One region of the Acidovorax temperans genome, then DNA from elsewhere that is predicted to be linked to it. Evidence: predicted binding sites of a transcription regulator. Region 1 holds the regulator's gene; the other holds the start of a gene.
What was found. The regulator HrcA, encoded in region 1, represses chaperone genes, less so after heat shock. The targets are predictions, from matches to a motif close to TTAGCACTCNNNNNNNNNGAGTGCTAA.
Positions count from the first base shown of each region.

Region 2: the regulator HrcA is predicted to act here: its motif matches at 5,905-5,931, upstream of PQV96_RS16835 (co-chaperone GroES).

Region 1 is NZ_CP117193.1:3,183,031-3,197,624, reverse strand. It holds gene PQV96_RS15025 (dynamin family protein) at 1-895, shown strand, start outside; gene mutY (A/G-specific adenine glycosylase) at 892-1,941, shown strand; gene rapZ (RNase adapter RapZ) at 2,000-2,863, opposite strand; gene recN (DNA repair protein RecN) at 2,853-4,529, opposite strand; gene PQV96_RS15005 (NAD kinase) at 4,532-5,425, opposite strand; gene hrcA (heat-inducible transcriptional repressor HrcA) at 5,454-6,458, shown strand; tRNA gene PQV96_RS14995 (tRNA-Ile) at 6,498-6,574, shown strand; tRNA gene PQV96_RS14990 (tRNA-Arg) at 6,754-6,830, shown strand; gene greB (transcription elongation factor GreB) at 6,911-7,471, shown strand; gene PQV96_RS14980 (RelA/SpoT family protein) at 7,516-9,792, opposite strand; gene rpoZ (DNA-directed RNA polymerase subunit omega) at 9,887-10,090, opposite strand; gene gmk (guanylate kinase) at 10,107-10,727, opposite strand; gene PQV96_RS14965 (YicC/YloC family endoribonuclease) at 10,764-11,681, opposite strand; gene PQV96_RS14960 (serine/threonine protein kinase) at 11,757-12,773, shown strand; gene PQV96_RS14955 (PP2C family protein-serine/threonine phosphatase) at 12,859-13,761, shown strand; gene rph (ribonuclease PH) at 13,847-14,575, shown strand.
Region 2 is NZ_CP117193.1:3,589,795-3,604,388, reverse strand. It holds gene eda (bifunctional 4-hydroxy-2-oxoglutarate aldolase/2-dehydro-3-deoxy-phosphogluconate aldolase) at 1-19, shown strand, start outside; gene PQV96_RS16865 (ATP-binding protein) at 48-1,400, opposite strand; gene PQV96_RS16860 (winged helix-turn-helix domain-containing protein) at 1,397-2,062, opposite strand; gene PQV96_RS16855 (cytochrome b/b6 domain-containing protein) at 2,076-2,852, opposite strand; gene PQV96_RS16850 (hypothetical protein) at 2,861-3,148, opposite strand; partial or broken gene PQV96_RS16845 (DUF1924 domain-containing protein) at 3,216-3,299, opposite strand; gene groL (chaperonin GroEL) at 3,706-5,352, opposite strand; gene PQV96_RS16835 (co-chaperone GroES) at 5,523-5,813, opposite strand; gene argC (N-acetyl-gamma-glutamyl-phosphate reductase) at 6,018-6,953, opposite strand; gene PQV96_RS16825 (LysR family transcriptional regulator) at 7,055-7,942, shown strand; gene petA (ubiquinol-cytochrome c reductase iron-sulfur subunit) at 7,989-8,615, opposite strand; gene PQV96_RS16815 (sigma-54 interaction domain-containing protein) at 8,977-10,356, shown strand; gene PQV96_RS16810 (TetR/AcrR family transcriptional regulator) at 10,446-11,153, opposite strand; gene PQV96_RS16805 (hypothetical protein) at 11,336-11,485, shown strand; gene PQV96_RS16800 (NAD(P)-dependent oxidoreductase) at 11,485-12,834, shown strand; gene preA (NAD-dependent dihydropyrimidine dehydrogenase subunit PreA) at 12,868-14,181, shown strand; gene PQV96_RS16790 (NCS1 family nucleobase:cation symporter-1) at 14,402-14,594, shown strand, end outside.

The DNA of each region.
Region 1 (14,594 bases):
TGCTACCGGTGTTGCCAATCTGCGAGCCGAAACATCCCGTGTCATCAACATCCGGCGTCGCGATCTCGATGACCAGATGGCTGAGTTGCGGAGTCTGCGTGGGAAGAATGCTTCTGTCATCGAGAGCATGCGCCATCGGATTGAGCAAGAGCAGGAGGAGTTTGACCGCAGTGCCGCGAAGATTCAGGCAGTTCGTGCGGTTCACCTCAAACTGTTGCGCGAAGTCTTTCAGCAGCTGGGCTCCAAAGCGCTCAAGACTGAACTTACGGAACTGTCCAAATTGCTGCAGCAAAAGGGCTTGAAGCTCGGAGTGCGAAAAATCTACCTGGAGACCTTTGACAAGCTCAAAGGCACTGTCGATAAGGCTCAAGCTTCTGGCGTGGAGATCCAGGCCATGCTCGCTGGCACCTTTCGTCAGTTGAACGCAGAGTTTGGATTTTCTCTACAGGTTCCACCAGCGCCACAGTTGGAGCATTTTTTGCAGGATTTGGCTCATATTGAGCAGAGCCACCTGCAATATCTGGGCGTCAGCAATGCACTGAAACTCGCTCAGCCAGAGTTCTCTGAGCGCCTGGTGCGTGCTTTGGGAACCCGCCTGCGTACCGTCTACGAGTCTGCTGCCAATGATCTGGAGCTGTGGAGTAAGTCTGCAACGGCGCAGCTGGATGCGCAATTGAGGGAGCGTCGTCGTAGTTTTTCGCGACGCATTGAGGCGGTAGACCGCATTCAACAGGCTGCAAGCGGCCTGGTCGAGCGTATTGCCGAAATTGAGGCGGGTGAAGATGAACTGATTCAACTGGAGCAGCGGTTGCAAGAGCTGACTTCGCAGTTGATCGAGCTACCAGAACAAGAGTCTTCCCAAAAAGATACGCCCGTGGACTTTCTGTTGGCATGAGCGAGTCTTTGGAGTCCGTAGCCACTCGGGTTGTGCGGTGGCAGGCGAGTCATGGACGCAGTCATCTCCCCTGGCAGCAGACCCGCGACCCCTACAGGGTTTGGCTGTCGGAAATCATGCTGCAGCAAACCCAGGTGAGCACCGTGTTGGGTTACTACGCACGTTTTCTGGAACGATTCCCGGATGTGCACGCACTTGCCAGCGCTTCACAGGATGAGGTGCTGGGTCTGTGGAGCGGCCTGGGTTATTACAGTCGTGCCCGAAATTTGCATCGGTGCGCGCAGCTGGTTGTTGCTGAGCACGGCGGGGTTTTCCCTTCGTCCGCTGAACTCTTGGCGAAGTTGCCGGGAATCGGTCGCTCCACCGCAGGAGCGATTGCCGCATTTTGTTTCTCCCAGCGAGTACCGATTCTCGATGCCAATGTACGTCGTGTATTGACCCGAGTGGTCGGATTCGATGGTGATGTGGCGGTAGCCAAGAATGAACGAGCGCTTTGGGAGCATGCAGAGGCCTTGCTTCCCGTCTCTGACCTTGCTGCAGCAATGCCACGCTACACCCAGGGGATGATGGACTTGGGTGCGGGGGTGTGCACCCCTAAAACTCCACAATGTCTGATTTGCCCTTTGATGGGCGTGTGCGTGGCACAGAAGGAAGGCGCTCCAGAGCGGTACCCCGTCAAAACACGAAAGCTAGTCCGCAGGTCGGAGTCTTGGTGGTTGCTCTTGCTCATACGGTTGGATGGAGCCGTTTGGCTTGAAACTCGCCCATCCACTGGCATATGGGCGGGCTTGCAATGCGCGCCGATTTTTCCTGATCGTGAGACCGCAGCCAATGCAGCTGCCGCAATCGCACCTTTGGCTTCGCTGCGTGAGCACGCTGCTTTTTTACATGTGTTAACCCATCGCGACTTGCATCTTCATCCTCTGGCAATAGCGGTGGATCATGAGTGCCGGCCTAGCGAAACTGGGCGGTGGTTCCAGACAACTGAATGGCCACAAGCCGGGCTACCCGCGCCTATGCGCAAGATCCTTGAGGACTGGGCATAAGGCTGCTGCAGCATTTAACGGCGCCTGAGACGGGAGCCTAGGGTACGGTAGTGCCTGTCTATCGACCATACATCTCTCTATGGCGCCTGAGGACTTTCCAGCGTTGCTCGAAACGACGTGCCAATTGTTCTACCAAGTAGACGGATCGGTGTTGTCCACCAGTGCAACCGATGGCCACAGTGACGTAGCTTCGGTGGTTTTGCTCAAGCACATCCAGCCAATAGGCCATGAATTGCTCAATGTGCTGTTCCATGGTGACTACCTCTGGCTGTTGTGCCAAAAACTCTGCCACAGGCGCATCCAAGCCCGTCAAATCTCTCAGAGAACTCTCGTAGTGTGGGTTGGGTAGCATCCGCACGTCGAACACGTAATCGGCATCCACGGGAATTCCCCGCTTGAACGCAAAAGACTGGAACACCAGCGTCATTCCCCCTGCGGCTACCGACAGCAGTCCTTTCACATAGCTTTGAAGTTGTGACGATCTGATGTGGCTGGTGTCGATCACGTGAGACTGCTCGCGAAGGTCTGCAAGAAGTTCTCGTTCGAGTTCAATGATTTGAACCAAGGCTTGGCGTCCTTGTAGTAATTCGTCGTTGGATAGCGGATGACGCCGTCTCGTTTCCGAAAATCGACGAATCAATGTGCCTGTAGTGGCATCCAGAAAAAGTGACTGGACGACGATGCCTTGCGACTTGAGCCGGTCGAGTTCTTTGGGGACCTGGGGTAATGAGGTAGCACTGCGCACATCCATGGCAATCGCTACGCGGTTGCCATGGTGCTTGTGTTCAAGAGCCACGAACGCCGTAAGTAACTCTGGTGGGAGGTTGTCCACACAGTAGTAACCAGCATCTTCCATTGCATGCAGGGCGACCGACTTGCCTGAGCCTGACATACCCGTGATCAATACGATTTCAAGTGCCATTGCTGTCCCCGCGTTCAGACCCGGCAACCTCCAGCATTTCCTTTGCATGGGCCAGGCTCGTTTGTGTTGGGCGTTCTCCGCCTAGCATTCTTGCAATCTCAGCGACCCGAGCGCTGCCGGTCATGCTTTGCACGGTGCTGGTCGTACCTGCTTTGGACCGAAGTTTGGACACTTGCAAGTGGTGGTGTGCACAGGATGCAACTTGAGGTAGGTGGGTGACGGCTAGAACCTGCCGATCTGCACCAAGCTGTTGCATTAACCGCCCGACCGTTTCTGCAACGGCGCCGCCCACCCCGGAGTCCACTTCATCAAATATCAGGGTAGGGGCACGTCCCAGCTCGCTCGTTGTGACTGCAATCGCCAGGGATATGCGAGACAACTCCCCCCCCGAAGCCACCTTGCCTATTGGCTTAGGCGTTGCACCGGGATGCCCTGAGACCAAGAAGGAGATTTCATCCAGCCCATGCGATGCAGGTTCAGTCAATTTTTTGATCTCAACCTCAAACTTTCCTCCTTGCATTCCAAGGCCGTGCATGGCTTTGGTGATGGATGAGGACAATCGTGGTGCTGCTTTTGACCGTTGCACCGACAAGGCTCTTGCTGCAGCGTGGTAAGCGCGTTCGCTCGAATCGGCCTTTGCAGTCAATGCTTCAATATCCCTTGAAGCATCGAGTTGCTGCAGTGACTGTTTCCACTCCTGCAGCAGCAGCGGCAAGTCGGCAGGTGGACGCTTGTATTTACGCGCCAAGTTCAGCCACAGGGAAATTCGAGTGTCCAACTCTGCTAGTCGTTCTGGGTCTACTTCTGTTCTGCGTAAATAGCTGTGCAGGGAGTGAGCGACGTCACCGGCTTGCGCCAGGCAAGACGACAGTACATCCGACATCGCGCTGAAATCCGCTTCAACATGTTCCTGGTTCTGTAGCGCCGTATGGGCTTGAGACAACTGGTCCAAGGCGCCGTTGTCTTCGTCTTCCAATATTCGAAGGACACGTTGTGCCGCCTCAATCAGTGCATTGGCGTTGGATAACCGCCTATGGGCCGAGTCCAGCTCCTCCCACTCATCTCTTTGTGGTGCCAGCTTTTCCAGTTCGGCAATTTGCCACTGAAGTCGGTCACGTTCTTGCTGCAGAGTCGCCTGTGCCTCGCGAGCTTGCTGTAGAGCCTTTTGCGCTTGTCGCCATTGGGTCCAACGTGCCATGGTGTCGGTTGGATTGGTTCCTGCGTATGCATCCAGCAGGTTGCGTACTGATTCTGGGCGAGTCAAGCTCTGCCAAGCATGCTGACCATGGATGTCCAACAACTGCTCGCCCAGAGATCTCAACTGAGTTGCTGTCACTGGCACTCCGTTGATCCAGGCACGGCTTTTACCTTGGTTGTCTACGGTACGCCGCAAAAGTATCGCAGCTTCCGCATCAATGCCTGCTTCTTCCAACCATGGTGTAACGTGGTCAGGAACATCGAACTCCGCGCAGATATCGGCTTTGGCTGCGCCCTCCCGTACAACGCTGGTGTCAGCCCGTGCGCCCAGCACGATCTGAAGTGCATCGATCAAAATGGATTTACCTGCCCCTGTTTCTCCTGTCAGAACGGTAAAGCCAGGTTGTAATTCGAGGTCTAGTGACTCCACGATCACGAAATCGCGTAGCACCATGCGCTTGAGCGCCATGCTCAGGACCCCCCCTCATTCCAGCGGAGCTTTCGCCGCAAGGTCGCAAAGTAATTCCAACCAGCAGGGTGGAGGAAGCGCACACAGTGCTCTGAGCGTCGCACCAAGATTCGGTCGCCATGCTGAAGTGACGCTAAAGATTGCATGTCAAAGTTGGCACTGACGTCCCGCCCACTGACCACCTCCACGGCGACTTCTGTCGCGTCCGAAAGAACGATCGGGCGGTTGGATAGTGTGTGCGGTGCGATGGGAACCAAAACCCAACCTGGAATAGCGGGGTGCAGCATGGGTCCCCCTGCGGACAGTGAATATGCAGTGGACCCTGTCGGCGAGGCGATGATCAATCCGTCCGCTCTCTGGTTCGAGACAAATCTGCCCCCCACTTCAACACGCAACTCCACCATCCCCGATGTTCCGCCGCGATTGACCACCACATCATTCATGGCGAACGCTTCGAATACCACCTCTTCGCCTCTCATCACGCGTGCATGCATGAGGGGTCTTGAGTCTTCCTCATATTCGCCACGCAACATGGGGCCCAAGGTAGTCTGGTACGCTTCAAAAGGGATGTCGGTGATGAAGCCCAATCTGCCTTGATTGATGCCAATGAGCGGTACCCCATGGCGTGCCAGCCTACGTGCGATGCCCAGCATCGTGCCGTCCCCGCCGACCACCAGCCCCACGTCGCAAGTGGCCATTTCCTCCACTTGAATTGATGGAAATTCTGTAAGCCCAGTGTTCTGCGCTGTCTCTGCTTCCAGCATTACCTCGCAGCCCAAGTTCGTCATGAAGTCAGCAATCTTCTCAAGGGCCAGCAAGCTGCTCTCGGACATGCCTGGAGCCGCAGAGGGTTGGTATTTGCCGATGAGCGCGACACGACGGAATTTCAGAGTCATTTGGAAATTACATCATTAAAATCAAACCATGCTCGATGACCGTGCCAAGTTGTTGCTCAAAGCGCTGGTCGAGCGCTACATCGCAGACGGCCAGCCCGTAGGCTCACGCACGCTTTCTCGGGCCTCCGGGCTGGATTTGTCTCCTGCCACCATCCGCAATGTGATGGCGGACTTGGAAGAGTTGGGGCTTATTGCAAGTCCCCACACCTCGGCAGGGCGTGTACCTACAGCCCGAGGCTACCGCTTGTTCGTGGACACCATGTTGACGGTGCAGCGGGACGGGCTGGAGGCTCCGCAATTGATGCCCGAGCAGCCGCAAAAAGTGATCGCGAATGCGGCTCATCTTCTGTCCAGTCTGTCTCAGTTTGTCGGTGTGGTCATGGCACCCCGCCGCAGTTCGGTATTTCGTCACATAGAGTTCTTGAGACTGTCAGAACGCCGGTTTTTGGTGATCATCGTTTCGCCTGAGGGCGATGTTCAAAATCGGGTCATCTTCACTGATTCCGACTATTCGCAATCCCAGCTTGTCGAAGCTGCCAACTTTCTCAACGCGCACTATGCAGGTTTGGAAATGGAGCAGGTCAGGGAGCGCTTGAAGTCGGAGGTGGATTTGTTGAGAGGCGAGATCGCCTCTTTGATGCAGGCTGCGGTCAACGTGAGTTCTGAGGCGTTATCGCAAGCCCAGGATGAGGTCGTGATTTCAGGGGAGCGGAATCTGTTGTCAGTGAGCGATTTTTCCAGTGACATGGGGAACCTTCGCCGGGCGTTTGATCTCTTTGAGCAAAAGACGCAAATCCTGCGCTTGCTCGATATCTCGAGCCAGGCCGAAGGCGTGCGCATCTACATTGGGGGCGAGAGTCAGGTGGTTCCTTTCGAGGAGCTGTCAGTGGTCAGCGCTCCTTATGAGGTCGATGGCAAAGTTGTCGGAACGTTGGGGGTGATCGGCCCGACGCGCATGCCGTACGACAAGATGATCCAGATCGTGGACATCACTTCCAAGCTGGTTTCCAACGCGCTCAGTTACCGCAAATAAACGCCTTACAATCCGTCGTCCTGAGAAGCAGGCTGGTTTGGGGCGTTAGCTCAGTTGGTTAGAGCAGAGGACTCATAATCCTTTGGTCGCGGGTTCAAGTCCCTCACGCCCTACCAAAAGGCCTGCTGCGAATGCAGCCCACTTTTTCATAAAAAGTGGCATTTTTCAAAAAATGCAGTCTGGCGTGTATTACAATCTCAGTCATGCGATGAAGCTGATGTCTTCGCTAAGAAGACAAAAGCAAGTTGCATAAATTTTTAAAGTTCTAAAAATTTATGCTATAATTCAAAGCTTAGCGGCTGTAGCTCAGCTGGATAGAGTACTTGGCTACGAACCAAGGGGTCGTGGGTTCGATTCCTGCCAGCCGCACCAATGTTTAAAGCCTGCAACTGAAAAGTTGCAGGCTTTTTCATTTGTCCAATCGCTTTATTCTTTTCGGAGATGAATGCGCCATGAGCAAAGCCTTCACCAAAGAGACGGATGGTGATGAAGATGACGAGGTGTCGTTGCCTCCCTTGGCCAAAGGTGCCAAGAACTACATCACTCCTGCAGGATACGCACGCCTTCGTGCGGAGTTGCTGGACCTGATTGACAACGAGCGTCCTAAAGTCGTCGAGGCAGTGCACTGGGCTGCCAGCAACGGAGATCGTTCCGAGAATGGCGATTACCTTTACGGCAAAAAGCGGCTGCGGGAGATTGATCGTCGCATCCGCTTTTTGACAAAGCGTCTAGAGATCGCTGAGGTGGTTGACCCTAGCCTTCACGCGGGTAGCGATCAGGTGTTTTTTGGCGCCACCGTGACCTATTGTGATGATGAGGGAGTGGATCGAACCATCACCATCATGGGCATTGATGAGGCGGACAGTCACGCGGGGCAGGTGAGTTGGATTGCGCCCGTAGCCCGGGCATTGCTCAAAGCCAGGGTGGGGGATGAGGTGGCGCTTCCGACTCCAGCAGGCACCCGCATGCTGGAGGTGAGATCCGTCTGCTATCCCGACCCTGTAAAGTCTTGAGTTGTGGCTCTCCTGCCATCGCTGCTCTGGATGGCAGGGCAGAGTCACGTCGCTTGCGGCGTGATTCTGTTGGCACGAATCACCGCCTGGGTGCGGCGCAAATTCCGCAGAGCCGCCTCCAGATGTGCCTGGTCACGTACCGCAACAACGAACCTAAGGTCAGTGGTGTCCAGGGCGGCCTCGTCATCCATGTCCACATGGGTGATGTCCGCTTCGGAGTTGGCCAACTCCTGGGCGATCCGTGCGAGTACGCCCTTGCCGTTGATGACGGTCACAACCACCCCGGTTTCGAACAGGCGTGTCGGTTCGTCTGCCCAGTCCACGGCAATGAAGCGTTCGCTGTCTTTGTGCTGCAAGCGCTTGGCCACACTGCAATCCGCGTTGTGTACGACCAGCCCCTCGCCGCGGCCCAGGTAGCCGACGATGCGATCACCCGGCACCGGGCGGCAGCAAGGTGCATATTGTACGGAAGCGTTTTCACTACCATCCAGAGTGACTGCGCCCTGGGAGAGGGTCTCGTGTGAGGTGTACCGCTCGCGCGTGAGCAGCAGTGCATCGGGACGATGGCCGTGCTCGCCCAGCAGTACCACCAGCCGTTTTGCCACGATGCTGGCGATACGTTTGCCCAGTCCCAAATCCGTCAGCAATTCACTGCGGTTGCGGTTGCCTGTGAAGCGCAACAGCTTTTCCCAAAGAGCATGCGTTTCGCCTTCGTCGGGCGGGAGCTGTTCCAGGCCTTCCGCGCGAATTGCCTGGATGAGCAGTTTTTCGCCCAGGCTTTCGGACTCGGTGTGGGCCAGCGTTTTGAGGTAGTGCCGTATCTTGGAACGAGCACGTCCGGTGCGCACGAACCCCAGCCAGGCGGGGTTCGGTGTGGAAACAGGCGTGGTAATGATCTCGACCACATCCCCATTTTTCAGCTCGGTGCGCAAGGGCACTTGCTCGTTGTTGATTTTGGCTGCCGTGGTTCGATCGCCCACATTGCTGTGGATGGCGTACGCGAAATCCACCACTGTGGCTCCGCGCGGCAATGCCATGATCTGGCTCTTGGGTGTGAAAACATAGACCGCGTCCGGGAAAAGATCCACCTTGACATGGTCCCAGAACTCCGCGGCATCCCGGGTTTCGTTCTGGATGTCCAAAAGCGACTGCAGCCATTTGGTACCCAGTCGCTCTGCTGATGAGCCGTCAGAGTCTTGCGCCTTGTAGAGCCAGTGCGCTGCTACGCCGGCTTCCGCAATCACATGCATCTCGTCCGTGCGTATCTGGAATTCGATGTTGATTCCAGATGGCCCCACCAGCGTGGTGTGCAGAGACTGGTAGCCATTGAGTTTGGCAATGGCGATGTGATCCTTGAACTTGCCTGGGACAGGCTTGTACATCTGGTGCAAAACACCGAGTGCGGTATAACAGTCCGTGATGGTGGGTACGATGACGCGAAAGCCGTAGATGTCCGTCACCTGGGCAAAGCTCAGGTGCTTGAGGTGCATTTTTTGATAAATCGCGTACAGCGTTTTCTCGCGCCCCGCCAGGCGGACTTTCATGCCTATGCGATTGAAGGCTGCGTCTACCTCGGCTTGTACCTTTTGCACCAGATCCCGCCGCCGGTTGCGCGACTTGTTGACCGCCTTTGAGAGGGTGGCGTAGCGCCAGGGGTGCAGATGCCGAAACGCAAGGTCTTGCAATTCGCGGTAGGTCTGGTTCAGCCCAAGGCGGTGAGCAATAGGGGCGTAAATCTCAAGCGTTTCGGAGGAAATGCGCCCCCACTTGCTGCGGGGCATGTCCGACAGTGTGCGCATGTTGTGCGTACGGTCGGCCAGCTTGATGAGGATGACCCGCACATCCCGCGCCATCGCCAGCAGCATCTTGCGAAAAGACTCTGCCTGGTTTTCTTCGCGGGTGTTGAACTGGAGCTTGTCCAGCTTGGTCAGTCCGTCCACCAGCTCTGCCACCGGGGCGCCGAACCGGTCAATCAGATCGGCCTTGGTCACGCCGCAGTCTTCCATGGCGTCGTGGAGCAGGGCGGCCATCAGGGCCTGTGCATCTAGCTTCCAGGCGGCGCATTGCGCCGCCACGGCAATGGGGTGGGTGATGTAAGGCTCACCGCTGTTGCGCAGTTGCCCCAGGTGCGCTTCGTCAGCGAAGCGATAGGCCTGCCTTACCTGTTCAATGCTGGCGGCGTCCAGGTAGCTGAGGTTTTCCGTCAGCGCAGCAAAGCTGGCCGCTGCGGCGTTGGCTGCGGCGGCGGTCGGGCTGGCTGTAGGCTGGGCATCGCCAGGTCGGGTCTGCGTTGCAGAATGTAAGTTGAGCACCGCGGTCATGCCTTAAATGTAGCGCGGGAGTTGGAGGGGTGGCGGAGAAGCAAAAAAAAGCACCGCATAGCGGTGCTCATTTGGGGGCATTGCCCGACAAAAATCAACCTGGAACTTTTTTCAGCATTTCCAGACCGACCTTGCCTTCGGCGATTTCGCGCAAGGCAGTCACGGCGGGCTTGTTGCGGCTTTCGATGCGGGGGGCGTGGCCCTGGCTCAGCATGCGAGCGCGGTACGTGGCGGCCAACACGAGCTGGAAGCGGTTGGGGATCTTTTCCAGACAGTCTTCTACGGTGATGCGTGCCATCGTTTTACTCCGGGATTCAGGTGATATTGAGCGACTTGAAGGTGTCTGCACGGGCGCGGCGTTGCGCGGCGTACTTGAGTCGCTGGGCGTGAACGACCGCTTTCAGATCAAAAAGGGCGCTCTCGAACAACTCGTTGATTATAACGAAGTCAAATTTATCGACCTGTGCCATCTCGATCGCGGCGTTCTTGAGGCGCAGCTCGATGGTTTCGGCCGAATCCTCGCCCCGGCGTTCCAGGCGCGAGCGGAGTTCCTCCCAGCTGGGGGGGAGGATAAAAACCAGCACTGCGTTGCTGAAGGCCTGCTTCACCTGCAATGCGCCCTGGAAGTCGATCTCCAGAATCACATCGGCGCCTTGGGCAATGCGTTCTTCAATCGCCTTCTTGGAAGTGCCGTAACGGTTGCCATGCACATGCGCCCATTCCACGAAGGCATTGGCCTGCACCATGGCGTCGAATTCGGACTGAGATGCGAAGTAGTAATTGCGACCGTGCTTTTCCTGTCCGCGGGGCGCGCGGGTGGTGTGGGAGATCGACAGGTGGACGTGAGAGTCCAGCTCCAGCAGGGCCTTGACGAGGCTGGATTTGCCAGCACCGCTGGGGGCCGCAACTACAAAGAGATTTCCGGGGTAGTCCATAGCAGATAAGCGCAAGGCGCTATCAAAAAATGAGTGTTATTCGATATTTTGCACTTGCTCGCGCATTTGCTCGATCAGGACCTTCATGTCCACGCTGATGCGGGTGAGGTCCAGGGCGGCAGATTTGGAGCCCAGGGTGTTGGCTTCCCGGTGCAACTCCTGGATGAGGAAGTCCAGGCGTTTGCCGACTTCGCCGCCCTTTTTCAGCAGGCGTTCGATTTCATCCAGATGCGACTCCAGGCGCGTGATTTCTTCCGCCACGTCGATGCGAATGGCAAAAGCGGTGGCTTCGGTCAGTGCGCGGTCGCGGGCGGCCTCGGGCAGGATGGCGCCATCGGTGAGGGCCATGGCTTCCTTCCAGCGCTCCATGAAGCGCTGGCGTTGCTGCTCGACCAGTTGCGGCACCAGCGGCACCGCTTGCTGGGCCAGCGCGCGCAGTTGCTTGGCGCGGTCCAGCACCATGGCGGCCAGGCGCTTGCCTTCGCGTTCGCGGGCGGACAGCAGCGCTGTGAGGGCTTCTTCGGCCAGCGCAGGCACGGCTTCGCTCCAGTCGTGCGAGCTGGTATTGGCGTTGGCGCACAGGCGCAGCGCATCGGCCACGCTCAGCGGTGCAGCGCCGGGCAGCCAAGCCTTGACGGAGTCTTGCAAGGTGTTGAGGCGTTGCAGCAAGCGCGCTGGTGGGTCTTGCAGGGTGTTGCTGTCTTCGTTTTCGATGGCGGCACGCACCTCCACCTTGCCACGCTTGAGGCGGGCTGTGAGCAGGCTGCGCAGCGTGGGTTCCAGCGCTCGCAGGTCGTCAGGAAGGCGGAAGGACAGGTCCAGAAAGCGGCTGTTGACCGAACGGATTTCCAGGCCCAGCCTGCGATTTTGGGGGGCGCGGCCCTCGGCTTCAGCGCCAGTGGCAGACGCGCCTTGCTGCGCGCTGGCGTATCCGGTCATGCTGTAAACTGGCATTGGACTTTTTGATGGTTGCTTGCGATCCGGCGATTATCCGGGTTCCGCCTAACCCCCGAGTCATCTTCGCAAAATATGTCAAAAATCAAGCCCGCACCATTGCCACCAGATACGTTGCTCGGTGGCTATCGCGTGGTGCGCAGGGTCTCTTCCGGCGGCTTCGGCGTGGTGTACCTCGCTGTGGATTCCGAGGGCCAGCAGGTTGCCATCAAGGAATACCTCCCTTCATCATTGGCCACGCGCGCGCCAGGCGAGTTGCTGCCCAAGGTGCCGCCTGAAAAACTCTCGCTGTACCGCCTGGGCCTCAAGAGCTTTTTTGAAGAAGGGCGTTCGCTCGCGCAGATTTCGCACGCCTCGGTGGTCAGCGTGCTCAACTTCTTCCGCGAGAACGAAACCGTCTACATGGTGATGAACTACCTGGAGGGCGCGACCCTGCAGGATTTCATCATCACCGCGCGCGACCTGAAGACGCAGAAGGTCTTCCGCGAATCCACCATCCGCTCATTGTTCGATGAAGTGCTGCGCGGCCTGCGCATCGTGCACCAGCACAAGATGCTGCACTTGGACATCAAGCCCGCCAACATCTTCATCACCGATGACAACAAGGCTGTGCTGATTGACTTTGGCGCGGCGCGCGAGGTGCTGAGCAAGGAAGGCAACTTCATCCGCCCCATGTACACCCCCGGTTTTGCTGCGCCCGAGATGTACCGGCGTGATTCACAGATGGGGCCGTGGACCGACATCTACGCCATAGGTGCCTGCATCTATGCCTGCATGCAAGGCTTTCCGCCCAATGAAGCGCCTCAGCGCATCGAAAAAGACCGCCTTTCGCTGGCATTGACCAAGCTGCGCGGTGTGTACTCGGACAACCTGATCGAAGTGGTGGAATGGTGCATGGCGCTGGACCCGCTCTCGCGCCCGCAATCGGTGTTTGCTTTGCAAAAGGAACTGAGCCGGGAAGGTGAGCGCCGCTACACCAAGCTCTCGGTGGCTGAAAAAATGCGGCTGCAGCTGGACACCCTGGTGTCTGACACCAAGAAGAACGTGCAAAAGGTGGGTGAAGCCACCGGCATCGGAGCCAAGCCCAAATGAACGCGATCTACGCCAAGCGGGTCAGCGGGGCAAACGGCCTATTCATTGACGATGCCTGTGCGCATCCCTGTTTGCGTGAACCACTATGAAATTCTCGGTTTTCCAGATCAGCCGCCGCGGCGGCCGCGAAAAGAACGAAGACCGCATGGGGTACTGCTACACCCGCGAGTCGGGGCTCTTTGTGCTGGCCGACGGCATGGGCGGGCACCCTGAGGGCGAGGTGGCCGCGCAAATCGCGCTGCAAACCGTCTCGGCACTGTTCCAGCGCCAGGCCAAGCCCCAGATCCAGGATGTGCAGGAATTCCTTTCGGGCGCACTGCTGGCAGCCCACCACCAGATTCTGCGATACGCGTCTGAGAAGGGAATGATCGACACACCGCGCACCACGCTGGTGGCGGCAGTGTTGCAGGGCGGAGCCGCCTCGTGGGTGCACTGCGGTGATTCGCGGCTGTACATGGTGCGCGACGGAGATTTGCTGACCCGCACGCGCGACCACTCGTACCTGGAACTGCGCAACGCGCCCCCACTGGGCATGGACCGGGTGAACCGCAACGTGTTGTTTACCTGCCTGGGCTCGCCCACCAAGCCCATCTACGACATCACCGGGCCTGTGTACCTGGAGCAGGGAGACCGCCTGTTGCTGTGCTCAGACGGCCTGTGGGGCACCTTGAGCGATGAAGAAATCACCAAGCAGCTGGCCCGTCAGCCCGTTTCTCATGCAGTGCCTGAACTGGTAGAAGAAGCCTTGCGCAAGGCGGGCGACAGCAGCGACAACGTGACCGTGGTGGCCCTGGAGTGGGAGACGCCCGATGCATTCGAGTCCACCCAGGGCGTGTCCACCGACAGCATCAGCGACGATGTGTTTGCCTCCACCATCCAGGCCGGCCCGCTCGATGGCCTGGCCGACGATCTGGACGATGCGGCCATTGAGCGCTCGATCGCCGAAATCAACGAAGCCATTCGCCGGTCGGCCGCCCGCCGCGGCTGAGGCGCTGGCCCCGAACCCTGTGAGCACGGGCCCTTCAGGGGCCCGTCTGTTTTGTAACTCTTTTAGCGATGTGATCGCTGCTGACATGACCACCTTCCAACGCTCTGGCCAACGCGCCGCTGACCAGTTACGCCCTGTGCGCATCACGCGCCACTACACCATGCACGCCGAGGGCTCGGTGCTGATCGAGTTTGGCAACACCAAGGTGCTGTGCACCGCCTCGGTAGAAGAGCGCGTGCCGCCCCACAAGCGCGGCAGTGGCGAAGGCTGGGTGACGGCCGAATACGGCATGCTGCCCCGCGCCACCCACACCCGCAGCGACCGCGAAGCTGCACGCGGCAAGCAAAACGGCCGCACACAAGAGATCCAGCGCCTCATCGGCCGCTCACTGCGTGCGGTGTTTGATTTGAAGCTGCTGGGCGAGCGCACCATCCAGCTTGACTGCGACGTGATCCAGGCCGATGGCGGCACCCGCACTGCCGCCATCACCGGCGCGTGGGTGGCCGCGCAAGACGCGGTGAACACACTCATCGCCGCAGGCAAGATCACCCAGTCGCCCCTGCGCGAGCCCGTGGCCGCCATCTCGGTGGGCATCGTGCAAGGCACGCCGCTGCTCGACCTGGAATACGTGGAAGACGTGGACTGCGACACCGACATGAACGTGGTGATGACCGGTGCGGGCCACTACGTGGAAGTGCAGGGCACGGCCGAAGGCGTGGCCTTTACCCGCAAAGAAATGGACCAATTGCTGGCGCTGGCCGAAAAAGGCATTGCCGAGCTGATCCTGTTGCAGCAGCAGGCCCTGACAGCCTGATTTTTTACTATTGATTTGA
Region 2 (14,594 bases), 410 kb from region 1:
TTTGCGCACGCCAGTCTGAGGGCTCGGTGGGGGAGGGGCCTGCCCCCTTACCAGCGCACCTTCACGCGCAGGCCCCCCAGCTCTGGGCTGGTGTCGGTGCTGATCTGCAGCCGGTGAATGCGCGCGATGCGCTGCACGATGGACCATCCCAGGCCGCTGCCCGTCTGGCCTGTGCCCAGCACGCGGAAGAACCGCTCGCCCAGCCTTGCCTGTTGTTCCGGTGCCAGGCCGGGGCCGCTGTCTTCCACGGTCAACTCCGTAAAGCCCTGGGCCTGGGCCACCTGCAGCCGCACCTGCGCGCCATCGGGGCTGTAGCGCACGGCGTTGTCCAGCAAATTGCGCAACAGCACACGGGCCAAGGGCTCGGGGAGCGGAATATGGAGGGCTGCGGGCAAAGGCTCGGTGATTGCCACTTCCTGTTGCCGGCGCTGTGCGGTCGGGCTGCATTCCGCCACCAGGGGACGGATCACGTCTGCCAGCGGCGTGCTCTGGGCGTTACCCGTGGCTGGCTCTGCATCCAGCCGCGCCAGTTGCAGCAGCTGTTCCACCAGGCGTGTGGCGCGGTCGCAGCCTTGCACGGTAGCCTCCAGCGCGCGTGCGCGTTCCTGTGAATCTGCCGCGCCCTGTGCCACTTGGGCTTGCATGCGAATCCCGGCGATGGGGGTGCGCAGTTCGTGGGCGGCATCAGCAGTGAACTGCTGTTCAGTGGCCAGCAGCCGGGCTGTGCGTTCAAACAAATCATTCAACGCGGTCACCAGCGGCAACACCTCGGGTGGCACGCCTTGGGTGGGTAGCGGCTCCAGCGATTGGGGCTGGCGGGTAGCCACCGCGCGGCTCAGCTGCTCCAGCGGGCGCACCGAGCCACGCACGGCCCACCAGATGCCCAGTGCCAGCAGAGGCAAGGCCCAGGCCAGCGGCTTGAGGATGCTGGTGAGGCTGGCCAGGATGATTTCTTCGCGCACCGATTGCAGCTCGCCCACCAGAATACGCACATCGCTCTCGCGCCCCTGGGTCACAAACACGCGCCAGGCCTTGCCGTCCACAGTGCTGTCGGCAAAGCCCCGTTTGCGCCGCTGCGTCAGGGGCTCTTGCGGCGCACTGGCTGATCGGGCCAGCAGCTGCCCCTCATGCCACAGCTGGAACACCACGCGGGGCTGGTGCTTGTCCAGCTCGGGTGCCTCGTTCAGGCGGTCTTCGTCCAGTTCGTCCAGCGGCTGCAGGCGCAGCAGGGCGGCGGTCTGGGCCAGGTGCGCGTCCAGCAGGTCGCTGACTTCGTCATCGGTCTCCTGCCATGCCAGGGCTGCCGCAGCCGCCCAGGCCACGACCACCAGCGCCAGCACAGTCATCAACAGGCGCGCTTGCAAAGAGCGCGGCGTGCGCGTTGATATGGTGGCGCTCATGCCTGCTCCCGTGGAATGCGGTAGCCCACGCCGCGCACGGTTTCGATCAAACCGGCGCCCAGCTTGCGGCGCAGGTGGTAGATGTGCACTTCCACCGCATTGCTGTTGATCTCACTGCCCCATTCGTACAGGCGTTGCTCCAGCTGTTCGCGGCTGAGCACGCGGCCCGCGTTCAGCATCAGGGCGTGCAGCAGGTCGTATTCGCGATTGGAGAGTTCCACAGGCTGGCCGTGGGCCAGCACCTGGTGTGCAGCAGGGTCCAGCACCACATCGCCCGCAGCCAGGCAGGTGTCGCTTTGCCCATGGGCGCGGCGCACCAGGGCGCGCAGGCGGGCGGCCAGCTCGTGCAGGTCGATGGGTTTGATGAGGTAATCGTCGGCCCCCGCGTCCAGCCCTTCGATGCGGGCGGGCACGGCGTCGCGGGCGGTAAGCACCAGCACGGGCGTGGTGTTGCGGCGTGCCCGCGTTTGGCGCAGCACCTCCATGCCGTCCTGGCGGGGCAAGCCCAGGTCGAGCACTGCGGCTTGGTAGGCGCCGGTGGCCAGTTCCCGCTCTGCCGCTACGCCGTCGCGCACCCAGTCCACCTGAAAGCCGTGCTGCGCCAAGCCCGCACGGATGCCAGAGCCCAGGAGTTCATCGTCTTCTGCCAGCAGGATGCGCATGGAGTGCCTTCAGTCAATCGTCGTCATCGTCGTGATTCTCGCTCCAGCCCCAGCTGGTGGCCGCGGGTTGCACCGGTGCGTTGTTCCACTGCCAGGCCCAGAACCCCAGCACGCAGGCCAGCACCAGGGCGGCCAAGGCGCGGTGGTTGTGTTTGGCCAAGTCGGGGCCAGGACCGGGCACACGGCCTGTCAGCATGGGCAGCGCCTGGTTCTTGCGGCGCAGCGCGCTCAATAGCGCGATCAGCCCCACATGCACCAGCACCACCATCAGCATCGCGTTGCCGAAGAACTCGTGCACCTCTTCCAGCCATTCGCCGCCCCATTCGTCCCACACGGCGTAGCCGCTGAGGGTGAGCGGGACGATGGACACCAAAATCATCCCCACGGCCAGTGCCATCAACAGGTTTTGCCCTGGCCGCCAGGCGGCCTGCATTTCCGATGGCGAGCGCACAGCGACTAGGGACTGCAGCCAGGCGGGCAACCCCTGTAGCTTGCGCCACAGCGCGGACAGCCGCACCTGCCGGGGGCCAAACAGCCCCCACAGCACCCGCGCCACCAGCAGCCCCGCCAGGGTGTAGCCCAGCGTGACGTGCACCAGCCGCCAGCGTTCACCATCGGCGGTGATGTAGGCACCGGTGAAGCTCAGCGCCATCAGCCAGTGCAGCGTGCGTGTGGCGGCATCCACCACGCGGCGGGTGGCGGGGCGGAGCGTGGCGGCCGATGAGGGCACAGATGGGGCCGACCCGGACGGTGCGGGCGGCGCGTTGTGGGGAAGGCTGTTGCTGGTCATGCGGATGCTCACTTGGGAATGCGGACGCGGTCGTCGTCAAAGTCACCCTGGTCGGCCCGGGTGTGGCACGCCATACAGTTGGCGCGGCTGCCGATGGAAGCGCGCTTCCACACGGCGGGTTCGATGTCGCGGTGCTTGCGTTCAAACCATGCAGACTGGGTGATGCGATCTTGCGGAGGTGCCTCGCGCACGCGCTTGAAGGTGCCGGCATGGGCTTCCAGCCACACGCTGATCTGTCGCACCATGGCGGGGTCCAGCGATGCGTCGGTGCCGTAGTGCTGATCCAGGCCCTTCATCATCCGGCTCCAGGAGCTGGCGCGCAGGCGTGGTGGGCGGGTTGCCGTGGCATGACGCACACGACCATTCACCACCGTGGCGGCTGTTGAAGAAAACGCGCCCCCGTTCGGCATTGACCGCGGTGCCAGCGGCATCGCTGAAGCGCTGCATTTGCGAGGCGGCCGTGGTGTCGCCAGCGTGTGCAATGGGCGCCAACGCAGCCACCAACAGAGGGGCTGCGATGCGTGCAAAGAGGGGGCGGTGTGCTGTTGTCATGCCGCTATGGTGCGGCGCGGGCATGAAGAATGGCTTAACAACCCGTTCATGCGGCGTTCAGCTTGGCCCCATGGCTATTGCTCGGGCTGTTTGGCATGGTTGATGCCAAAAATGGCTCTAGCGCCCGTGTGGTAAGCGCTACCTGCTATGAAATTTGATGTGATCTGGCGCAGGCTTATCGTCACAGGGCAGAGCAGCCCATCGTTGGGCGCAGCACATCCGGCACCGCCATAAAAAAAGCCTGCAGGCCGTGAGACCTGCAGGCTTTGGGCTAGGGCACCGTGAAATGCCCGCCAGGCAATTACATGCCCATGCCGCCCATACCACCCATGCCGCCCATGTCGGGCATGCCAGCAGCAGGTGCGTCGTCCTTTGGAGCCTCAGCCACCATGGCTTCGGTCGTCAGCAGCAGCGATGCCACGGAAGCGGCGTTCTGCAGGGCTGTACGGGTCACCTTGGTGGGGTCCAGGATACCCATTTCGATCATGTCGCCGTAGGTGTCGTTGGCAGCGTTGAAGCCGTAGTTGCCCTTGCCGTTCAGCACGGCGTTCACCACCACCGATGGCTCGCCACCAGCGTTGTAAACGATCTCGCGCAGAGGCGCTTCGATGGCCTTCAGGATCAGCTTCACGCCGGCGTCTTGGTCAGGGTTGTCGCCCTTGATCTCGCCAGCCGCTTGGCGTGCGCGCAGCAGAGCCACGCCACCACCGGCCACGATGCCTTCTTCCACAGCAGCGCGGGTAGCGTGCAGGGCGTCTTCCACGCGGGCCTTCTTTTCCTTCATTTCGACTTCGGTCGCAGCGCCGACCTTGATCACTGCCACGCCGCCAGCCAGCTTGGCCACGCGCTCTTGCAGCTTTTCACGGTCGTAGTCGCTGGTCGCTTCTTCGATCTGGATGCGGATTTGCTTCACGCGGGCTTCGATGTCGGCAGCGGCACCAGCACCGTCGATGATGATGGTGTTTTCCTTGCCCACTTCGATCCGCTTGGCTTGGCCCAGGTCGGCCAGAGTCACCTTCTCCAGGCTCAGGCCCACTTCTTCAGCGATGACCTTGCCGCCCGTCAGGATGGCGATGTCTTCCAGCATGGCCTTGCGGCGGTCGCCGAAGCCAGGAGCCTTCACAGCCACAACCTTCAGGATGCCGCGGATGGTGTTCACCACCAGCGTAGCCAGGGCTTCGCCTTCGACGTCTTCGGCAATGATCAGCAGGGGACGGCCAGCCTTGGCAACTTGCTCGAGCGTGGGCAGCAGGTCGCGGATGTTGCTGATCTTCTTGTCGTACAGCAGCACGAAGGGGTTGTCCAGCAGGGCAGCTTGCTTTTCTGGGTTGTTGATGAAGTAGGGCGACAGGTAGCCGCGGTCAAACTGCATGCCTTCCACAACGTCGAGCTCGTTGTTCAGGGACTTGCCGTCTTCCACGGTGATCACGCCTTCCTTGCCGACCTTGTCCATGGCGTCAGCAATGATCTGGCCGATGGAAGCGTCAGAGTTGGCGGAGATCGAACCCACCTGGGCGATTTCCTTGGAAGTGGTGGTGGGCTTGGAAGCCTTCTTCAGCTCTTCCACCAGGGCTGTGACAGCCTTGTCGATGCCGCGCTTCAGGTCCATGGGGTTCAGGCCAGCGGCCACGTACTTGGAGCCTTCGCGCACGATGGCTTGGGCCAGCACAGTAGCAGTGGTGGTGCCATCACCAGCGTTGTCGCTGGTCTTGGAAGCCACTTCCTTCACGAGCTGGGCGCCCATGTTCTGCAGCTTGTCCTTCAGTTCGATTTCCTTGGCCACGGACACACCGTCCTTGGTCACCGTAGGGGCGCCGAACGAGCGCTCCAGCACCACGTTGCGACCCTTGGGGCCCAGAGTCACCTTGACCGCGTTGGCCAGGATGTTCACGCCTTCAACCATGCGAGCGCGGGCTTCGCCGCCGAAAACTACGTCTTTTGCTGCCATTTTTGGCTCCTAAATTCTGAAAATCGTTAAACGGATAACGGTTTGTGGTGAAAGTAAGCGTAGCGAGCAGGTGTCAGGCTAGGCGCACGGAGCGCAGCAACCGGAACGTACTTCCTGTACGTGAGGATTGCGAGCACCGAGTAACGACGCCTGGCGCCTGCGCAGTAGCTTTATTTCTCTACAACGGCGAACAGGTCGTCTTCCTTCATCACCAGCAGCTCGTCGCCGTTGACCTTGACGGTCTGGCCCGAGTACTTGCCGAACAGAACGCGGTCACCGACCTTCACGTTCAGGGCGATCACTTCACCCTTGTCGTTCTTCTTGCCGGGGCCCACAGCCAACACTTCACCTTGATCAGGCTTTTCGGCGGCGTTGTCAGGGATCACGATGCCGGAGGCCGTCGTGGTTTCGCTTTCAATACGCTTGACGATCACGCGATCGTGCAGAGGGCGAAGGTTCATTGCATTGCTCCTGTTTTCAGTAAAAAAAGCTGATGGATTCAATCAGCCCCGGCCATCCGGGGCCACCAAACTGCCAGCAGGGAGCGCGGTGTTAGCACTCGTCTGCGGTGAGTGCTAATGATACGGGCATTTGTGGCCATTTCAAGACACCCCCCCAGAACATGGGGGAAGAAGGCTTCTCCTCTCCGGTTCCGCCCGCGCCCGTCAGGTCGTGCCGCCCAGCATCAGAGCCAGGTTCTGCACCGCCGCCCCCGAGGCGCCCTTGCCCAGGTTGTCAAACACGGCGGTCAGCAGCACCTGGCCGTGGCGGGCGTTGCTGAACACCCCCAGCCGCAGCTGGTTGGTGCCGTTCAGGGCCTGTGGGTCCAGGTGCTCGGCCGCTTCGGTGGTGGCGGGAGGCATCACCTCGACAAAGGGGGCGTCGGCATAGTGCTGCTGCAGGCAGGCGTGCAGATGTTCGCCTTGTGTGCCCGGCGCGAGCAGCCGCAGATGCAGCCCGATGGTCAGCACGATGCCCTGGCGGAAGGCACCGTACGAGGGCAAGAAAAACGGGCGCTGCGACAGCCCGGCGTATTGTGCGATTTCGGGCGTGTGTTTGTGCTCCAGCTGCAGCCCATAGACCTGGAAGGCGGGCGCATGGGCTGCCTCGGGGCCTTCGTGGGCTTGCACGCGGGCACGTCCGCCGCCGGAGTAGCCCGACACCGCATGGATGTTGAGTGCATGGTCGGCAGGCAGCAAGCCGGCCTGCACCAGGGGCCGCAGCAGGGCGATAGCACCTGTGGGGTAACAGCCGGGGTTGCTGACGCGTTGCGCGTTGGCGATGCGCGCGGCCTGCGCCGCATCCATGTCGGGAAAGCCGTAAACCCATTGCGCGTCCGTGCGGTGGGCCGAGCTGGCGTCGATCACGCGCACGGCGGGGTTGTGGATGGCGGCGACTGCTTCACGGGCGGCAGCGTCGGGCAGACACAGGATGGCGATGTCGCAGCTGTTGATGGCTTCGGCGCGGCGGGTGGGGTTCTTGCGGTCGGACTCGGGCAGCGTCAGCAACTGCAGGTCGGTGCGGCCGTGCAGGCGCTGGTGGATTTGCAGGCCGGTGGTGCCTTGGTCGCCGTCAATAAAAACAAGGGGCTGGGTGGTCATGGTGCAGATTCCTGGCATGGGGGGATGTGGAATCTTCGGCGCCGGTCCAAACTTTGAAAAGTTGAATTTCACAAACTTCAAGATCAGTTCTGCTGAACGTCATGCGCGAACTCAATCTCGACCGGCTGCGCACCCTGGTCACCATCGCTGACCTCGGGTCTTTTGCCGAAGCGGCCCGCACGCTACACCTGGCGCCGCCCACGGTCAGCCTGCACATTGCCGACCTGGAGGCGTCGATTGGTGCGCCGTTGCTGGTGCGCAAGCGGGGCGAGGTGCGGCCGTCCGGCGCGGGCGAGGTGCTGGTGGAGCGGGCCCGGCGCCTGCTGGCCGATGCCGACGAGGCCATGGACCTGGTGCGGCGCCAGGTGCAGGGGCTGGAGGGGCGGGTGCGCCTGGGCGCATCCACCGGCGCCATCGCGCACCTGCTGCCCCAGGCGCTGGAGGTGCTGGGCAAGCACCACCCCGGCATCGATGTGCAGGTGGTGGTGCTCACGTCACAGGAGACCGTGTCGCGGCTGGGGCTGGGCACGCTGGACGTGGGCCTGGTGGCCTTGCCTATGGCCGCGGTGCGCGGGGTGACGGTGATGCCCTGGCGGCGCGACCCGGTGATGGCGTTCGTCCCCTCCGCTTGGGCGGCACCCCGCAGGGTCACGCCCCAGTGGCTGGCGGGGCAGCCGTTGATCCTTAATGACGACGGCACCAGCCTGCCGCGCCTGACGAGCGAATGGCTGGCCCTGGCGGGCGAGCAACCCAAGGCGCGCATACAGCTCAACTACAACGATGCCATCAAGAGCCTGGTGGCTGCGGGCTATGGAGCCACGCTGCTACCGCACGAGGCATCCACCGCCACGCCGCTGGACCCGCGCATCCGCATGCTGCCGGTGCAACCCCGGCTGTGGCGCCCCCTGGGCATCGCCCACCGCGCGGGCCCTGTGGAGCGCGCCACCCAGCATGTGCTGGATGTGCTGTGGCAGCAGAAGCAGGTGTGACGCAAAGCTGAACCGGCAATGCGCCGCCCCACGCGGCTGCCATCGCTCAGGCGGTGTCGTCTCCGATGAGCAACCGGGTGTCAGACACGTAGCGGTGCGGCGGGACCTCCAGGTTGGTGGGCGCGGGCTTGTTCTTGAAGACGCGGCCCGCCAGGTCGAAGGTGGAGCCGTGGCAGGGGCAAAAGAAACCCCCCTGCCATTGGTCGCCCACGCTGGGGTTGCTGATGCCTGCGGGCACGGCGGTGGGAGAGCAGCCGAGGTGCGTGCAGATACCCACCGTGACAAACACCTCTGGGCGGATGGAGCGTTGCGGGTTGCGGGCGTACTCGGGTTGCTGGTCCTTGCGCGAGGCCGGGTCGGCCAGCGCGGCGTCTTGCTGGGGCAGGGCGGCCAGCATTTCGGGCGTACGCCGCATGATCCACACGGGCTTGCCGCGCCATTCCACCGTCTTCACGCCACCGGGCGGCAGGTCGCCGATGTCCACCTCCACACCGGCGCCCATGGCCCGTGCGCGTTCGCTGGGGGCCAGGCTGGACACCAGGGGCACGGCAACCCCTGCCGCCGCCACGCAGCCCGTGGCCGCTGTCAGCAGCACCAGCTGCCGACGCTCTGCGAAGGGATCGCCGTCGGTGCCTAGAAGGGAACCATTCTGTGTAGCGGGGAGGAGGGCCATGGGGCGCTTTCAGAGAGAGGTAGGACTGGCCGTGGCGCCGAGAGGGGGCTCGACGGGGTGACGGCCACCGCCCGCAACGCTGCGGGCGGCAATGCTTTACCGCAAACGACGTGTCATCACTCGCAAGACCGGCCTGCCATGGCGCGCTCTGCATGAAAAGCCTGTGAATTCAACAGGTTGCGCGCGCGATATCGGGTTGACGGGCGCGCCGCAGGCCCGGCCCCAGCCGGATGGACTGCCACTCCGTCTGTCAAATTAACTGCCAACTGCCATCCATTGCAGTCCCCATGGCATAGATCAAAGGCCCGTCGGCGAAACCGGTGCACCGTCAGGGCCTTTGCCTGTACCGAGGTTTTTTGCCATGCCCCGTCTCCCCGCGCCGCCCGCCGAACTGGTGTCTTTTCTGGAAGGGCTGCCCGATCCACACATCCTGCTGGACGACCGCTATCGCATCCTGGCGGCCAATGGGGCCTATCGCCGCCAGTTCGGTGCAGCGGGCGGTACGGAAGGCGGTGCGGAGGGCAGCGTGGTGGGGCGCACCTGCCACGCCGTGTCCCACCACGCCAGCGTGCCCTGTGACCAAGCGGGCGAGTCCTGCCCACTCGCGCAGGCGCGCGCCTCGGGGCAACGCGAACGGGTGCTGCACGTGCACCACACCGCCCAGGGCGAGGAATATGTACAGATTGAGCTGGCGCCCGTGGTGGGGGCGGACTGCACTACGGGGTTCTTCGTCGAAAAGATGGTGCCTTTGCCGGTGGCGGCGCAGCCGGTGCCGTCGGCGCAGGGGCTCATCGGGCGTTCGCCCGCTTTCCAGAAGATGCTGGGCCTGGTGGCGCGGGTGGCACCTTCGCGGGCTGCGGTGTTGTTGCTGGGCGAGTCAGGCACGGGCAAGGAGCTGGTGGCCCATGCCGTGCACCAGGGCAGCCTGCGCGCGCGGCGTGCGCTGGTGCCCGTAGACTGCTCCAGCCTGCCCGAGGCGCTGTTTGAGTCCGAGCTGTTCGGGCATGAGAAAGGGGCGTTCACCGGCGCGGCCCAGGCCCGGCCGGGGCTGGTGGAGGCGGCCGACGGCGGCACGCTGTTTCTGGACGAGGTGGGCGACATCCCCCTGCCGCTGCAGGTCAAGCTGCTGCGCCTGCTGGAGACTGTTACCTACCGCCGCGTAGGCAGCACCGAGCTGCGGCATGCCGACCTGCGCGTGGTGTCTGCCACGCACCGCAATCTGCCGCACATGGTGGCCGCAGGGCGCTTTCGTGAAGACCTGTATTACCGCCTAAGCACTTTTCCCATCCACCTGCCACCGCTGCGCGAACGCCAGGGCGACATTGCCCTGCTGGCACGCGCGCTGCTGGAGCGTGTGGCGCCCCCGCGCCGCGCGCTGCAGCTGTCTGGCGCTGCGCTGGCCTTGCTGGAGGCACAGCCTTACCCCGGCAATGTGCGGGAGCTGCGCAACCTGCTGGAGCGCACCGCCTTGCTGTGTGATAGCGACACCATCAGCGCGGAGCATGTGCAGCAAGCGCTTGCCTGCGGCCTGCCGCCGCTCGCGGGTGCTGTGGAGGAGGGGGCAGGGGAGCCGCGTGCATCGGCGGCGTTGGCCGGGTCGTCACGCCAACGACGCTTGCTGGACGACGAGGCCCTGCGAGAGGCACTCGCCGTTCACCAGGGCAGTCGCGCAGCGCTGGCGCAGCAGCTGGACATCAGCGAGCGATCGCTGTATCGGCGGCTGAAAGCCTTGGGCGCTTGACGCCCATATGTAAAGAAATCGGCCTCAGGCGCATACGTTGATTGCGCCAGCAGCTATTGTTTATATAGCGTCTGGTGTGCCGTGCCTGCCTAGACCACCGCATCGGGCGCCAGCGCGCTCAGCACCATGCGCACGATCAGCTCTTCGGCCTTTTCGTAGTCGCGCTCGGTCAGGGCGGGCTTGCCCAGCAGCAGGGCGAACTGGGCCTCCTGCTCCGCATACGCCTGGGTCACGGACCAGATGATGAACATGAGGTGCGTGAAGCTGACCTTGGCAATGCGGCCCTCGCGCGCCCAGCGCTCGAAGGTGCGCACCTCGGTCTTGAGCAGCGGCGCCACCCGTTCGGTGATGGCCGTGCCATACCGTGGTGCACCCGCAATCACCTCTTTGGTGAACACCTTGGCGCCCTGGGGGCGCGTGCGCGAGTAGTGCAGCTTGGCGCGGATGTAACGCCGCAGCGCTTGCTGCGGGTCGTCGCTGTGCGACAGGTCTTCCATGCCCGCCAGCCACTGGGTGAGCACGTCATCCAGCACCCGCTGGTACAGCGCCTCCTTGCTCGGGAAGTAGTACAGCAGGTTGTGGCGGCTGATGCCGATGGCGGCGGCAATACTCTCCAGCGAGGCGCCCTCAAAACCGAATTGCGCAAACTGGTTCTCCGCCTCGGTGAGGATGCCTTGCTCCTTGAGCAAGCGCGACGCCGTGGGTGCGCGGGGCGCGGACTCGTCAAGTGCGGGCGGGCGGGCCACCTTGCGGGGGCGGGGGGCGGGGTTGGCAGGGGACGGGCGGGCTGCAGTCATTGCACCATTGTGGAACAAGCCGGGGCCTGAAAACTGGCAATTGGCTGGCTGGAGGTTGGCACGCTGTTTGCTGTAGGGATTTTACCAATTGGTAAATTTTTACGGGTTGGTAAATTGACCCACAACGCAGGGCACCGCCGCACCAAAGCAGCGGGCACCTGCACCCCACAGCGAGGACCACGATGAAACCTCCGAAGTTTGCGGGCACCAGCACCCACGCTGGTGCCGCATTGGTTGGCGCCACTGGCTGGCGCTCCAACGCTGCGCGGCGTGCGCTTGCACGCCCCCTGGGCGCCCAGACCCCCACCCTCACCCTCTCGGAGGAAACCTGATGGACACACCCGCAAGCCGTGCCTGCGGCATTCATGCCGCACGTCTGAACCTGGCCGACTACGCCGTCAACTTCGGCGACGCGCACCCGCCGCTCACCCGGGCGCAGGCGCTGATCGAGGCCGAGCGCTGCTACTACTGCCACGACGCCCCCTGCGCCACGGCCTGCCCCACGGGCATCGACATCCCATCGTTCATCCACCGCATTGCGCAGGACAACAACCGGGGCGCCGCCCGCGTCATCCTGGAGGCCAACCCCCTGGGCGGCATGTGCGCCCGCGTGTGCCCCACCGAGGTGCTGTGCGAGCAGGCCTGCGTGCGCAATACCAACGAAGACAAGCCCGTGGAGATCGGCTCGCTGCAGCGCTACGCCACGGACGCATTTTTTGAAAAGCCCGGTGCACCGCTGTTCCAGCGTGCAGCCGCTACTGGCAAACGCGTGGCCGTGGTGGGCGCAGGGCCTGCGGGCCTGGCCTGCGCACATGGCCTGGCCGTGCGCGGGCATGACGTGGTGCTGTTCGAGGCACGCCCCAAGCTCGGAGGCCTCAATGAATATGGCCTGGCCAGCTACAAGACCACGAACAACTTCGCACAGAAGGAAGTGGAGTGGCTGCTGTCCATCGGTGGCATTGAGGTGCGCACCGGCCAGCAACTGGGCCGTGACATCACGCTCGACGGCCTGCTGGGCGCGTTCGACGCCGTGTTCCTGGGCCTGGGCCTGCAGGGCGTGAACGCGCTGGGCGTGGCCGAGCCCACGGCCACCGGCTTGCGCAATGCAGTGGATTTCATTGCCGAGCTGCGCCAGAGCACTGACCTCTCCGCCCTGCCCGTGGGCCGCCGCGTGGTGGTGATTGGCGGCGGCATGACGGCGGTGGACGCCGCCGTGCAGTCGCGCAAGCTGGGCGCGGAAGAAGTGACCATCGTCTACCGCCGGGGCGCCGAGGCCTTGTCGGCATCGGCCGTGGAACAACAATGGGCGCAGACGAACGGCGTGACCATTCGCCACTGGGCCGCACCGAAAGAGGTGCTGAGCGAAGGCGGCGCGGTGAAGGGTGTGCGTTTTGCCGCCACGGCACTGAGCGGCGGCAAGCTGGTGGAAACCGGCGAGACCTTCACGCTCGAAGCCGACATGGTGCTCAAGGCCATTGGCCAGACCTTTGTGGCCGAGCCCGTGGGCAGCCGCATTGCGCTGGAGGGCGGGCGCATCGCCACCGATGCCGAAGGCCAGACCAGCCTGCCACGTGTGTGGGCCGGTGGCGACTGCCGCGTGGGCGGCCGCGACCTCACGGTGGAGGCGGTGGAGCACGGCAAGGTCGCCGCTGTCTCCATCCACACCGCATTGATGGCTTGAACTCCTTCCACCCAGTTTTCACGGGAGCACCCCATGGCAGACATTCGCAGCAATTTTCTGGGCATCCAAAGTCCCAACCCCTTCTGGCTGGCCTCCGCACCACCCACCGACAAAGAGATCAACGTCACCCGCGCCTTCGAGGCGGGCTGGGGCGGTGTGGTATGGAAGACGCTGGGCGAAGACCCACCGGTGGTCAACGTCAACGGCCCGCGCTACTCCACGCTGATGTCGCAAGACCGCCGCGTGATCGGCCTGAACAACATTGAGCTGATCACCGACCGGCCCCTGCACACCAACCTGGAAGAGATCAAACGCGTCAAACGCAACTGGCCTGACCGGGCCATGATCGTCTCGCTGATGGTGCCCTGCGTGGAGGAGAGCTGGAAGAACATCCTGCCGCTGGTGGAAGACACCGGTGCCGACGGCATTGAACTCAACTTCGGCTGCCCGCACGGCATGAGCGAGCGTGGCATGGGCGCAGCCGTGGGCCAAGTGCCTGAATACATCCAGATGGTCACGGCCTGGTGCAAGCACTACAGCAAGCTGCCGGTGATTGTGAAGCTCACGCCCAACATCACCGATGTGCGTCACCCGGCGCGCGCGGCCAAGGCGGGCGGGGCCGATGCCGTGTCGCTCATCAACACCATCAACTCCATCATGGGCGTGGACCTGGACCGCATGGTGATGAGCCCGAGTACCGACGGCTGGGGATCGCACGGCGGCTACTGCGGCCCGGCCGTCAAGCCCATTGCGCTGAACATGGTGGCCGAGATTGCGCGCGACGCACAGACCGCCGGTCTGCCCATCAGCGGCATTGGCGGCATCACCACCTGGCGCGATGCGGCCGAGTACATCGCGCTGGGCTGCGGCACGGTGCAGGTGTGCACCGCCGCCATGGTCTATGGCTTCAAGATCGTGCAGGACATGTGCGATGGCCTGTCCAACTTCATGGATGAGCACGGCTACGCCACGCTCGACGACTTCAAGGGCCAGGCCGTGCCCACGGTAAAGGACTGGAAGAACCTCAACCTCAACCACATCGAAAAAGCCGTCATCAACCAGGACGCCTGCATCCAGTGTGGCCGCTGCCATGTGGTGTGCGAAGACACCTCGCACCAGGCCATCACCTTCACCAAGGAAGGCGGCGTGCGCAAGTTCGAAATCAACGAGGCCGAGTGCGTGGGTTGCAACCTGTGCGTGTCGATCTGCCCCGTGCCCGAGTGCATCACCATGCGCGCGCTGGAGCCGGGCGAGGTGGATGTGCGCACGGGCAAAAAGGTGACGGGCGAATACGCCAACTGGACCACGCACCCCAGCAACCCGCAGCGCGCGTCTGCAGCCGCTTGATATGTGCCCCTGCGTGCGTGTGCCACAGACCCTGCAAGGCGTTGTGACAGCACCCGTTGTGGTGCCGATTTGCAACGCATGCTGCACTGCATCTGGTGCAGTTCTTGCGTGATCTCTAGCATCGCTCGCTTCCTTTGCCCGCCATCTGCCAGCGTGAGGGCGCTGGAACAGACAGCGGGTTGTGTGCAACCCCAACGACGTCTTTGACAGGAGTACAGGCATGACCAACAGTACCGGCAGCGCGGCCCATGTGGCGGGGCTGATGCCCCGCGATGCATCCAACACGCTCGCCAATGAAGATCTGCTCCCCACCACCGCCGCGCAGCGACACTGGACGTGGAAGGACTTTGCCGCACTCTGGGTGGGCATGGTCGTGTGTGTGCCCACCTACACCATGGCCAGTTCCATGCTGG